Regions from separate parts of the Paenibacillus sp. FSL L8-0340 genome, predicted to be linked through region 1. Evidence: predicted binding sites of a transcription regulator. Region 1 holds the regulator's gene; the other holds the start of a gene.
What was found. The regulator LexA, encoded in region 1, represses DNA repair genes until DNA is damaged. The targets are predictions, from matches to a motif close to CGAACATATGTTCG.
Positions count from the first base shown of each region.

Region 2: the regulator LexA is predicted to act here: its motif matches at 2,475-2,488, upstream of NST07_RS26110 (ImmA/IrrE family metallo-endopeptidase).

Region 1 is NZ_CP151967.1:4,238,025-4,243,708, reverse strand. Features, by position in the region: gene NST07_RS18995 (hypothetical protein) at 1-581, opposite strand, end outside; gene NST07_RS18990 (TetR/AcrR family transcriptional regulator) at 879-1,430, shown strand; gene NST07_RS18985 (multidrug efflux SMR transporter) at 1,431-1,808, shown strand; gene NST07_RS18980 (L,D-transpeptidase) at 2,224-2,562, opposite strand; gene lexA (transcriptional repressor LexA) at 2,738-3,364, opposite strand; gene NST07_RS18970 (LysM peptidoglycan-binding domain-containing protein) at 3,658-4,071, shown strand; gene NST07_RS18965 (DUF896 domain-containing protein) at 4,182-4,391, shown strand; gene NST07_RS18960 (hypothetical protein) at 4,442-4,969, shown strand; gene NST07_RS18955 (HAD family hydrolase) at 5,005-5,684, shown strand, end outside.
Region 2 is NZ_CP151967.1:5,678,066-5,683,749, forward strand. Features, by position in the region: gene NST07_RS26080 (cytidine deaminase) at 1-217, opposite strand, end outside; gene NST07_RS26085 (NucA/NucB deoxyribonuclease domain-containing protein) at 364-801, shown strand; gene NST07_RS26090 (hypothetical protein) at 870-1,136, opposite strand; gene NST07_RS26095 (hypothetical protein) at 1,126-1,338, opposite strand; gene NST07_RS26100 (hypothetical protein) at 1,511-1,648, shown strand; gene NST07_RS26105 (YjfB family protein) at 2,218-2,394, shown strand; gene NST07_RS26110 (ImmA/IrrE family metallo-endopeptidase) at 2,507-3,049, shown strand; gene NST07_RS26115 (hypothetical protein) at 3,131-3,295, shown strand; gene NST07_RS26120 (hypothetical protein) at 3,438-3,617, opposite strand; gene NST07_RS26125 (hypothetical protein) at 3,762-4,439, shown strand; gene NST07_RS26130 (2-phosphosulfolactate phosphatase) at 4,432-5,199, opposite strand; gene NST07_RS26135 (hypothetical protein) at 5,289-5,549, shown strand; gene NST07_RS26140 (helix-turn-helix domain-containing protein) at 5,574-5,684, shown strand, end outside.

The DNA of each region.
Region 1 (5,684 bases):
ATTTTCCCATCGTAGGGAATCACCATGTCAATCGAAGCAGCTCCGGGGAATTGCGCAAATAATCGGCTTGTTTCTTCCATGAGCAGTTTGTTTATTTGGTCGCCTGTAGAAAAGTAATCGATGTAATCTTCTTTTGTAATGCCGGAGGTTGGGTTCGCTTCTTTATATGCTTGGTAAGTCTCAAAAAAAGTAACCGTTATATTGTCTGTCCCGACGTTTACGTCTTTTATAAAAGTTTTACCTGTAAGATTGGCAGTAAAAGCCAGCACCTCGTCAGCAGATAAAGGTACTTGATCAGCAGACGTTGCTTGAGTGGCGTTGACAGTTCGTTCGGCTGAAGGTGAAAGGGGTGGGGCAGTTGTAGGTTCTGCTGTAGGCTTAGTCGTTGGTTTTGTTGCTGGAGATGGACTTGATTCAGTTGTTGGCTTGGCAGTAACCATCGGTGTTGCTAGCGCCGTAATCGAAGAAGTATGATCATCTGACTTGTCATCGTTCCCGAGGGTAACCAACCCTATGATGCCGGCGGCTACTAAGACCACCCAGAACCACCAAATTGTATAGAATGGTTTGTTCTTTTTCATCTTTTTCCTCCCGCCTGTAAGGGTGAATTCCTGTATAACTCTAGGATAGCCCATTCATTCACCTTACATAAGTATGGATAAGACATATGCGCGTAACCAAACTTAAAGAGAACGGCCAATAGCGGAACGAATAGCTGATCTTCAAACTATATGGTAGTTATTACCCATTTTGTGGGCATTGCAAGCGGATAGCGTATTCACAATATATTTTTGCTTGCGGAGTAGTCAGGTTATTTATACTTATATTGGTTTGACAAAAAACCGTCCAGACGGTACAGTTCAAATGGGGGTGATAAGGTGACTGTACATAACAACAGCTCTAAGAAAAAAATGATTTTGCAAGCGGCTTCCTCCATTGTTCGTGATCAAGGGGTGGAGCACTTAACTCTGGAAGCTGTGGCCAAAGCGGCCAACGTGAGCAAAGGCGGTTTACTGTATCACTTTCCTAACAAGGAACAACTGGTTTCCGGTATGGTGGATGAGCTGACCCGAAACTTTACGGAAGATGTTCAGAGCCGTGTAGAGCATGACCAGCGAGAAGCTGGTAAATGGAGCAGGGCGTACATTGAATCTACTTTTTATGGTTTTGGAGAAGGCAGTGACATGAACTCGGTGCTGGCAGCAGCTTTATTTACGAATCCAGGGTTGTTGACAAACATGCAGGAGAAATATGCTGAATGGCAACACAATTTTGAAAATGACGGTGTGGATCCACTTCGTGCAACCATTGCCCGACTGGTGACCGACGGACTCTGGTTTGCAGAAAAGTTTGGACTGGCACCGCCAGATCAGGAGTTAAAAGAACGCATTTACAAAGAATTGATGGACGGAGTAAAGGAGGAGAAGTAAGTGCCGTATCTGTTTTTGGCGATATCCATTGCCAGCGAACTTGTAGGAACTTCGATGCTCAAAGCATCGCAAGGATTCACCAAAATTATTCCTGTAATCGTAATGCTGATTAGTTTTATTTGCTCGTTCTTCTTTTTGTCGTTATCACTGAAGACTATTCCATTAAATACGGCCTATGCAATTTGGTCTGGAATCGGGGCGGTAGCTACAGTTCTTATCTCGGTACTGATCTGGAAAGAAAAAATAAATACAGGCAGCGTAATAGGAATAACCTTAATCGTCATTGGTGTGATTGTGCTGAATTTGCTGGGTCCCGGACATGGTTCCTCTGATGAGGCTGCCGAAACACAACAAACCAGCCTTTCCGATAGAGCCTAAGCTGAAGCTGAAGAAATAAAGATCATATACAATTTGTTCCAAACAATAGTATAGTGACGAAATAACAGTACCCTGCCAGAATGGTGGGGTATTTTCATATTCAAGAATACAGGGGAGTGAGTGAAAGTTGTTTGTGCATAGAGGAAATTTATTCCTTAATGGAATTGGCGTGTTTAGCGTATTGATGTGGCTCATATCGGTTGTAGCTTGTATTTACGCATTCGTACTGTTGGTTAAACTTGCCCGGAGAGGAATAATAGCTTTGGATTTGTACATATATGCTAAAAATCGTGAAATACGCGACCGGTATGAATCGGCAGACAGGAAGGACCCATATTAAGCACAATGAAAAACACCCTCGATCATTTTTTTGTGATCCTTAGGGTGTTTTTGCTTTTGTCTGATCACCATGCTGTTAATCCCTTATTGTAACCCGTGTTCCAATAGGCACGATTGCTGCAAGGGCCAGCACATCCTCATTGTACATGCGGATACAGCCATGGGAGACCATATGTCCGATGGAGGAAGGGTCATTCGTTCCATGAATGCCGTAATGTGGTTTGGATAGACCCATCCAGAATGCACCGAAGGGTCCGCCAGGCTTAGGCTGTTTGTTAATGATAGTGTATTCTCCCGCCGGTGTAACGGTAAGCATGGTGCCAATACCGACAGGGAACCCTCTGGTAACGATGTTATTGTCAAGCAAATAAAGCATGCGCTGCGACAAATCAACAATAATCCGATAATTAGGCATAGATTCAGCACTCCTTTGCTATCAGAATATGTGCGGAGTGCTGTTGCTGTTCGAAGGAATTGTTATATGGGATAAACAGAACAAATGTTCGTGATGAGTAAAATGACCATTTGAAAAGGGGAAAGGGCTGCTTCACTTTTTCAAGTGAAGCAGCCCTTAAATATGAACAAAAATATTAATGGATATCGCGGAAGAGACCGATAACTCGTCCCAAAATCGTAACGCGGTTAAGACGGAGGGGTTCATAAGCCGGATTCTCCGGCTGTAGACGAATGTGGTCACGTTCTTTGTAGAATGTCTTGACTGTAGCTTCGTCTTCTTCGGTCATGGCAACGACGATATCGCCGTTGTCAGCAGTCTGCTGCTGGCGGACGATTACATAGTCACCATTCATAATACCTGCTTCCACCATGCTGTCACCGAGAACGGAGAGCATAAATACCTTGTTATCTCCCACATAGTGGGAAGGTAGTGGGAAGTAATCTTCGATATTCTCCGTTGCGGTAATCGGCACCCCGGCGGTGACCTTACCTACGACAGGAATACGGGTAACCGTCTGTACGAATTGATGTACATTCTCGGAATCTTCCTGGCCGAGCAGCTCAATTGCACGCGGTTTCGTAGGGTCGCGGCGGATAAGGCCTTTCTTCTCAAGCCGGTCCAGATGGCCGTGCACTGTGGAGCTTGAGGCCAAGCCTACAGCTTCACCGATTTCCCGGACGGACGGAGGATAACCCTTGCTACGGACTTCGTTACGTATAAATTCCAGGATCGCCAGCTGACGACTCGAAATCTTTGACATCGGAATCAACCCCATATAGTATGTTTGGGAAAATTATAACATAGAACTTCCGTTCGTACAAACATAAGTTCTAACAATCTGAGATTAATAGTGGAAATAGTAGCCTTTTACCATATTAGTATCCAATAACGGTTTGAAAATGGCGGGAAAAGGCAATGCCGGTGCTGAAAACTGACACATTTATGGATACGGAAAAAAAGCGAACAATTGTTCTAAAAAATCTATTGATCAAAACACATGTTCGTGTTATATTATTTTCGAAAGTAAGAACAAGTGTTTGGAGGACGATGACAATGTTAAAATACAGTACATACCGCAGCATCTACGAAGAGGCCGGTGAAGTTAATTCAACTAGAGGACATTCTGCTTCTAATCATATGAATGAAATGAAACAATCCGCCGCCGCTTTATTTTCGGAGATCATAGGACTATGCCGGAAAGAGTATCTGGTGAAGCTAATGCTGGTCTTTATGCTTGTTGTATCGGGATTTACAGTTGTTGGTAATGTTTTTGCGAGTTCAGCATCATTAGTGAAGCAGGAAAAGCGGGTAGTAGTTGAACGCGGAGACACGCTCTGGAGTATCGCCCTTAAGAACAAACCAGCGGGAATGAAGACGGTCGTATATATAGAAGGAATTAAAAAAACAAGCGGTTTGAAGAACGGGAACATTCAGGCCGGAGATATACTGACATTGCCTGTGTATTAACTTCATCATAAGCAGTATAGACTGACGTAAAGAGCTTTCAGGGGGTAGACCTTGACAAGCTCTTTTTCTCATGGCAAAGTTAGAATGAATTTATAGGGGAGGGGAAAGCATTGAATATTGACGAATTGGTCGCACGCATCAATGAACTGGCACGCAAACAGAAGAATGGCGGCCTGAGTGAAGAGGAATTGGCTGAACGGGCCAAGCTCCGCGAGATTTATCTGGGCAACATCCGCAGCAACTTCCGGGCCCAGCTCGACACTATTGAAATCGTGGATAATGATGAGCATGAACAAGGCAACAAGGGACTCAAACATTAGTCCAGTGTGTCTTTTTCATAGATATTACAGGATGACTAGGGGGAACTGACATGGCCCGTTCTTGGGAAAGAATGGTTCAACGCAACACACAGCAGATCAACAAGCAAAGAAAGAAGCAGGGCAAGGATTCCATTTATGCTTCTTCGTCAAAATCAGCTGCGAAAAATAGTGATATCTTTAAGGGCCGCAACATTGCATTTCCTGTTGTTCTAATGCTGCTTGGAATTATGTTCTGGGTGGTAGGCTCGATCGACGAGGCCAGAGGCAGTGGCATCCTTGCCAATTGGCTGGGCGTCGTTCTTTACTTTGCGCTGGCGGCACTTCTATTCTTCCGGCGTCCGTATCTGAAGGTTGAGCGCAACAGAGTGTCTACGATTAAGTATAACCGTGAACGCTGGCTGCAAGCTGGAGATATTGAGAAGATCACTTTGTCCCGTGGAGTGGTCGTGCTTAAATATAAGGGCAAGCGCAAACAGTGGATTTTCTCCAAGCTGATTAACCGCTATAACACTGAGGCCATGGGTGTACGCCTGGAGGAGTTCGGCAAAGCCAATAACATCGAAGTAGTACACGAGTAGGAAGATATAACAGCGTAGGGAGAGGGAGAAATCTAATGCCAATTACCGCCGTACTATTTGATCTTGACGATACATTGCTCTGGGATGAACGGAGTGTTGAAGAAGCCTTCCGCAATGCATGTGAAGCTGCAGGTGACTCCATTGATCCTAAAGAGCTTGAAGTTGCTGTTCGCAGGGAAGCCAGGAATCTTTATGAAACTTATGAGACGTTCCCTTTTACAAAGATGATCGGGATTAATCCTTATGAAGCACTTTGGTCCAATTTCTCAGCTGGAGAACAGCCGGAGTTCCGTAAGCTCCAACAGTTGGCTCCTGTATACCGTAAAGAATCGTGGCGGCGTGGTCTGGCCTCCCTCGGTGTCGAAGATGAGGTGCTTGCCGAAACGCTGGCAGACAGGTTTGCTGCCGAGCGCCGTAGCCTGCCGTACATGTATGAAGAGACGTTACAGGTGCTTGATGCACTACGTGGTAAGGTGAAACTACTGCTGCTTACGAATGGTTGCCCGTCACTGCAGCAGGAGAAGCTCGACGGAGTGCCTGAGCTTATCCCCTATTTTGATCATGTAGTTATCTCAGGCAGCTTTGGCAAAGGAAAACCGGACAAGGATATCTTCCTGCATGCTCTTTCGCTGCTGGATATAACCCCTGAACAAGGGATCATGGTCGGCGACAAACTCACGACGGATATTAAGGGCGGCTTGGCCGCTGGTCTGAC
Region 2 (5,684 bases), 1.4 Mb from region 1:
TGTACCCCTCGGAAATTGCCTTGCCGATCACCATCGCTTCCGCGCACACAGTAACCCGGGAGAGGCTGGCCTCGAGGTGAACCGCCGTGAAGATCTCTCCTGTCTTGGTGCGCAGGGCCGCACCGACATGATGCCGCTCCCACTCATACCGTTTCTTGATAATCTCCACCGCAGAGGCGATAAGCGTCTGGTCTTCAATTGAAATCTCTTTTCCCATCTCCCTGTCCCCCCTTTATTTTCCTAACTTAGTATACTAAAGGACACTGAATTTACGCTATACTAATTAAGCTATGCTTCCGATGCCAGTTTTGTACGAACCTGAATCATGAAGCTATGCTCACAAAACTTTTAGGAGGAGCAGATGTGAAAAAGAAGAAATTCATCTCCAGTCTTATCATCATTGCACTGTTGGTCCTGGCGGCTTACTGGTTTGAAGATAATGGCCAGAACGTCACGACGCCTTCTTCGGAAGACTCCGAGGTAGTCCAGCTCGAATTCCCGGCGGATCGTTACCCGGAGACAGCCGGACATATCCAGGAGGCAATCAGCAGCGGGGAATCGGCGATCTGCACCATCAACCGGGGGGAAGCCGAAGCAAACCGCAAGGAATCCTTAAAAGGGGTTCCGACCAAAAAAGGCTACGACCGTGATGAATGGCCGATGGCCATGTGTGACGAAGGCGGTGCCGGAGCCGACATTGAATACATAACGCCAAGCGATAACCGCGGGGCAGGAAGCTGGGTAGGCAATCAGCTGGAGGATTTTGCTGACGGAACTAAGGTAGAATTCATGTTCAAATAACAAAAAAACGGATACCGTCCTCCCGGAGGGTATCCGTTTCTTGTGTACGTAGCGCTACGCAGATTGCCTCAGTCATCCTTCCAGTGGCCGCTGATTGAAGTATGCGCTCCAGGCCCGGGAGTTTCCCAGGCCACCAAAATAACCGCCGATTCTATAGGCTGTGGCGGCTGCCATTGGATATGACCCTCCAGCACCAGCTCGCGAAATCCGGAATAGATTCCCGCCGGTGTCCGCCCGCTGAGCCTTGCAAGCTCAGGCAGTGTTGGCATCCTCCGGAAGTGGTTGCTGAAATGGTACATGATCCTCAGCAGCTTGCGCGCTGTATCATCCAGCATAACGGGCCTTTGCCTGGCGCCAGGCAAGGATGTTTGCTGTCCGGAATACCCTTGGACCGCCCGTGGTCAGACAAGTGGCCCGAAGCAGCCCGGCTTTAATCCCATGAACCTCAACTCTGCGCTGGGTGATGTTCCCCGACTTGTCCTCATATATGATCTCAATTACCTGCCCGATCAGCTTCTCCAATTCTTTTGCACTCATGTAAACCGCCTCCTTAAGAAATCCCAGGAATATTTGTATGTATTATATGCGAACAAATGTTCTTTATGCAATCTTCCGTGAATTAGGCGTAATATAAAGTGGGATAATATTCCACGCGCGGAGAGCCAAGGTGTTCTATATTTGTTATCGGGGAAAAAGGCTTTACGGGCCCATGTCTGAGGAAGAAGCCTTCAAGGAATGGTTTGCACTTGCAGGCACGGTAAAAGAACTCTATATCATTGAAGTCGACGAAACCACGGGAAGAATCAAACGTCAGATTGGACCCACAGCCCGTAAAAAAAAGAAATAGCCCCATCTGGCATATGCCTGACGGGGCAACATTCGATTGAGTCTAAATTAGAATATACAGGCTTTTGTAATAATTACCAGAAGAATGAAGAGAACCAGAATGGAGTTTGTCGATGTCCATGGACTTACTACCGGCATAACTACCGGTGGACCTTGGTTTACTCCACCAACGTTATTACCGCAACCATAATCTATACCCATTATTTAAATTCCTCCTCGTGAATATTGAATATAGCACAGAATATGACAAAGGCTGATGTACCGTATAGGCCAAACGGCAAAGAAATGTCATTCACCTAAAGTATCGGCCTGTCATTGTCGATATACAGTAAGTAAATTCAAAGCTGTGAAGCTTCAAAAAACTTAGCGTATGCTTTCGATGTGAGTTTTGTACGAAGAACTTTCAGGAAGCATTGCTCACAAAACTTAGCGCATGCTTCCGAAGCGAGTTTTTTGTGACGCAGCATCTAAGTAGTAAAGCTTCAAAAAACTTAGCGGACGCTTTCGATGTGAGTTTTGTACGAAGAACTTTCAGGAAGCATTGCTCACAAAACTTTTAGGAGGTGGAACATGGACATTGCTGCATTATCAATGGCGATGAGTCAGACGTCCCTATACCAGGCTTCAGGGCTGCAAGTCATGAATATTGCCACAAAAACGACTGAGATCCAAAGCCAGAATCTGGTCCAAATGCTCCAGCAGAGCCCACACCCCAATTTGGGAAAAACACTTGATATTGTAGTTTGATTGATTTATGATTACATATATAAGAACATGAGTTCCGGTTATCCTTGAGCCCTTTCGGGCTTTTCTTTTGGCCAATAATACGAACATACGATCCTATATCGAGGTGATTCCCATGCAATCCTACTATCAAATGACCGCCCTGGAGAAATGGACTGAAGATTTATATCAGCGGTTGAACGTGCAACAGCCGTCGCAAATCTCCATTGAGTACATATCGGAGCGGCTGAATATCTGGATTCATTATCTGGATGTAAGAAGCAAGAGCATTGAAGCCTCTGCAGGCATGTACAGCATGTTTATTGACAGCCGCCTTCCTCCCGGGCTGCAGCGTCTCGAGTTCCTCCATGAGCTCTGCCATTTGCTTCGCCATGCCGGTAACCACACGCTGATGCCCGAACAGTTCACACAGGCACAGGAGGATGAATCCGAGCGTTTTATCCTTTATGCGGCGATGCCCTACTCCATGATTTCTGCCAGAATGTTGCCTGAACTCCGTGAAGATGCCGTCCAATATATCGCTTCAACCTTTCAGGTTCCTGCTGAGCTGGCCATGCAGCGGATTGACCAGATTCAGAGACGAGTGTTCCAGGGGCAATTGATGGCCGTGATGGAAAGGAACGAAGACAGAAATTTAATCCACCGACATATTCGGTAAACGCTGCGGGGATAATAGCTATGCATAATGAAATGCAGAGACCTTATGTATAGTGTGAATTTACCCGTAAGGGGGAGCGAGATGGACGCCATTCAAGTCATCCAGTTATTAATGACCCATCCGGATTACAGCGTGGATGCCGTGCATCCTGATATCCCGGATTTTGTTGGCATTGAGACCATTGAGGTCGATCATGAAACCCAGACCTTCTCCATTCTGCTGCAAGGACCGAAGGAAGAAGATTAGGAGAACCCATGGACAAAAAAGTGACCCCGCCGGCGTCTGGCAGGGTCCATATCTATTAATAAGGGGGGGGATGTGTTTACTAATGATAACGCTTGTCTGCACTACACTGCTCGTTCATGAGAAGAACGAATGAACAATCTGGCTAGCCTGAGCTCACAAACTGCATTACGCCTATTGCCGTCAGCAGGAAAAACACGATCAGAATCCCCCATATCACCCTGCGCAATATTTTTTTCGGGTCGTTGCCGGGTGGATGTCCGCCTTGATTCTCCAGCGTAGCTATCCGGTGCTCAAGCTCCTGAATTTTCTTTTGCTCAGACATATTCTCCATCTCCTTTTTTGTATATACTCAATAAAACGCTTCCAGATCCATAAAGTTTCATAAAAGGAAATTAACCTTTCTTTCATCTCTCTGTAACCTATCTCCCAATTTATTCCTATACTATGGGAGGAGGAGGGGATTTCCATGAAAACACTCTGGGTTCTTATGTCCGTAATCCAGCTTATGTTCGCATACAGTCCGCAAGCCGGTAACATAGATGAAGATAATAACATCCGTACATTCCAATATTCTTTGGAAGCTGGGTACAGCTGGAAGGCAACTTCAGCAGGTTCAGGAATGTATCAGGCAGATAACCGTATCTATATGAGCAATGACAGAGGCATATCCTGGCATAAGCTGAGCGATTCCTTGAGCGGCACTTTGCCAAGCGGCCCCATTGGAGACCTCAAGTTTAAGACGAAGGACACCGGCTGGATTACGGTCCATTCTCCACGCCAAGGCGATATTGGACTATATAAGACAACCGATGGAGGAATTCACTGGGCCAAAGAGCTGCTTGAAGTGCCTCCTAAATACGCTGCTGTTCAGTTTAATCCTGCCTCTCCTATATTTTTCACCTCTACAAATTATGGAATCGTGCTGCTGAACGAGGAAGGCCAGACCAATACCTCTCTTCTCTTCTATGCAACACAAGACAATGGACGTCATTGGACAGCCATCATGGATAGAACTGAGGGGCAATGGAACGATTTATCATGGATGGCTTCTTTGGATCAGAAATCCGCAAGCTACTTATGGAGTATTACTATCGGCGATAGAACCTGGACTTCATCCAACGGGGAAATCTGGTCTATTAATTAAGATCCTTAGCATTTATAAAGCTGGTGTCTTGAAGAATAGGCACAGCACTGCTAATATTCACCTGGCAGCAATAGGTCACATCGTCTTCATACCCGCGCTCACGAAGTTCACGGGCACTTGCACAATCCCATATAAGCTCCCTGATGGTTTTGCTGGAGTACTTCAAAGCTCCAATACAGACCTCAGCCTCAGGAGATTTGCTGCCGGTTAATTGGGAAAGAATCAGACCTGCACCTAAATAATCTTCAATGCCTGGACGCAAATTATTTTCACCATCCCTAACATCGGACCACCTTTCGCCGCAGGGAACCACAGTGATATTTGCCTGCAATTGCTGCATTAACCGGTTAGCAACCTCAGCCACGGCAGACGCATTAAGGAAACATCCGATGAGTAGCGCCGGCACCTGTGAAGCAATCCATGTACACGCAGCACCATTTAATGAACATAATACAAAGTCACGGCCAAAATCCGCAGAACTAAACGACAATGGTGACAGGGAATGCCCTCCTTCTCTTATCGCCTCCGCTCTTCCCCAGACGATTTCCGCACTGTTGGCTCTGGCATAGGCTTTGGCATTCTCATTGATTGGCGGGGGATACGGAAAGACATTGGCCTTGTGCTGAACCGCTGTCACTACCGTAGAAGAGAAGCTGAGCACATCAACTATGATCACAATGTCCCCACGTTCAGACGCGGCCCGCGCTCCTCTTTGCCCCCATTCCAATTTGACTTTATAAGGTGCCTGGTCATAAAACATCGGACTTCCTCCTTTATCCCATTTTTAAAGTGGAGATTATATTTGCTATAATATAAAGTTAAAAATATACAATTACTAGAGGAGGAACTATGAAATTCCTGTCCCGTATATTGTTCACTATCTCGGTGATTGCTCTGATCCTTTATACCTTCGATTTTGCTGAAGAATACAATAAGGATCTTCTGTACCTTCTAATGACAGGCTTCACAGGTTGCTTTTTTACCAGCTTCTTGGGGAAAAATGCCTCCAAACCGCGTATCCTCAGATGGTTATCTGCGCTTGTTGTAGCGGGTATTGTGCTCTATATTTTTGTCTTTGGAACACTTTGGGGGCTGGCGAACAGACCCTGACAAACATATACCTTTTATGAATGCATCAGTGAACGGCAGCTGAGGAGAATCTTCTATGAACGCACCGGCGTAGGCACCAAAACCTTTACGCGCATCATGCGCTTTCAAAGCGTTCTCGGGATGCTGAACAGGATG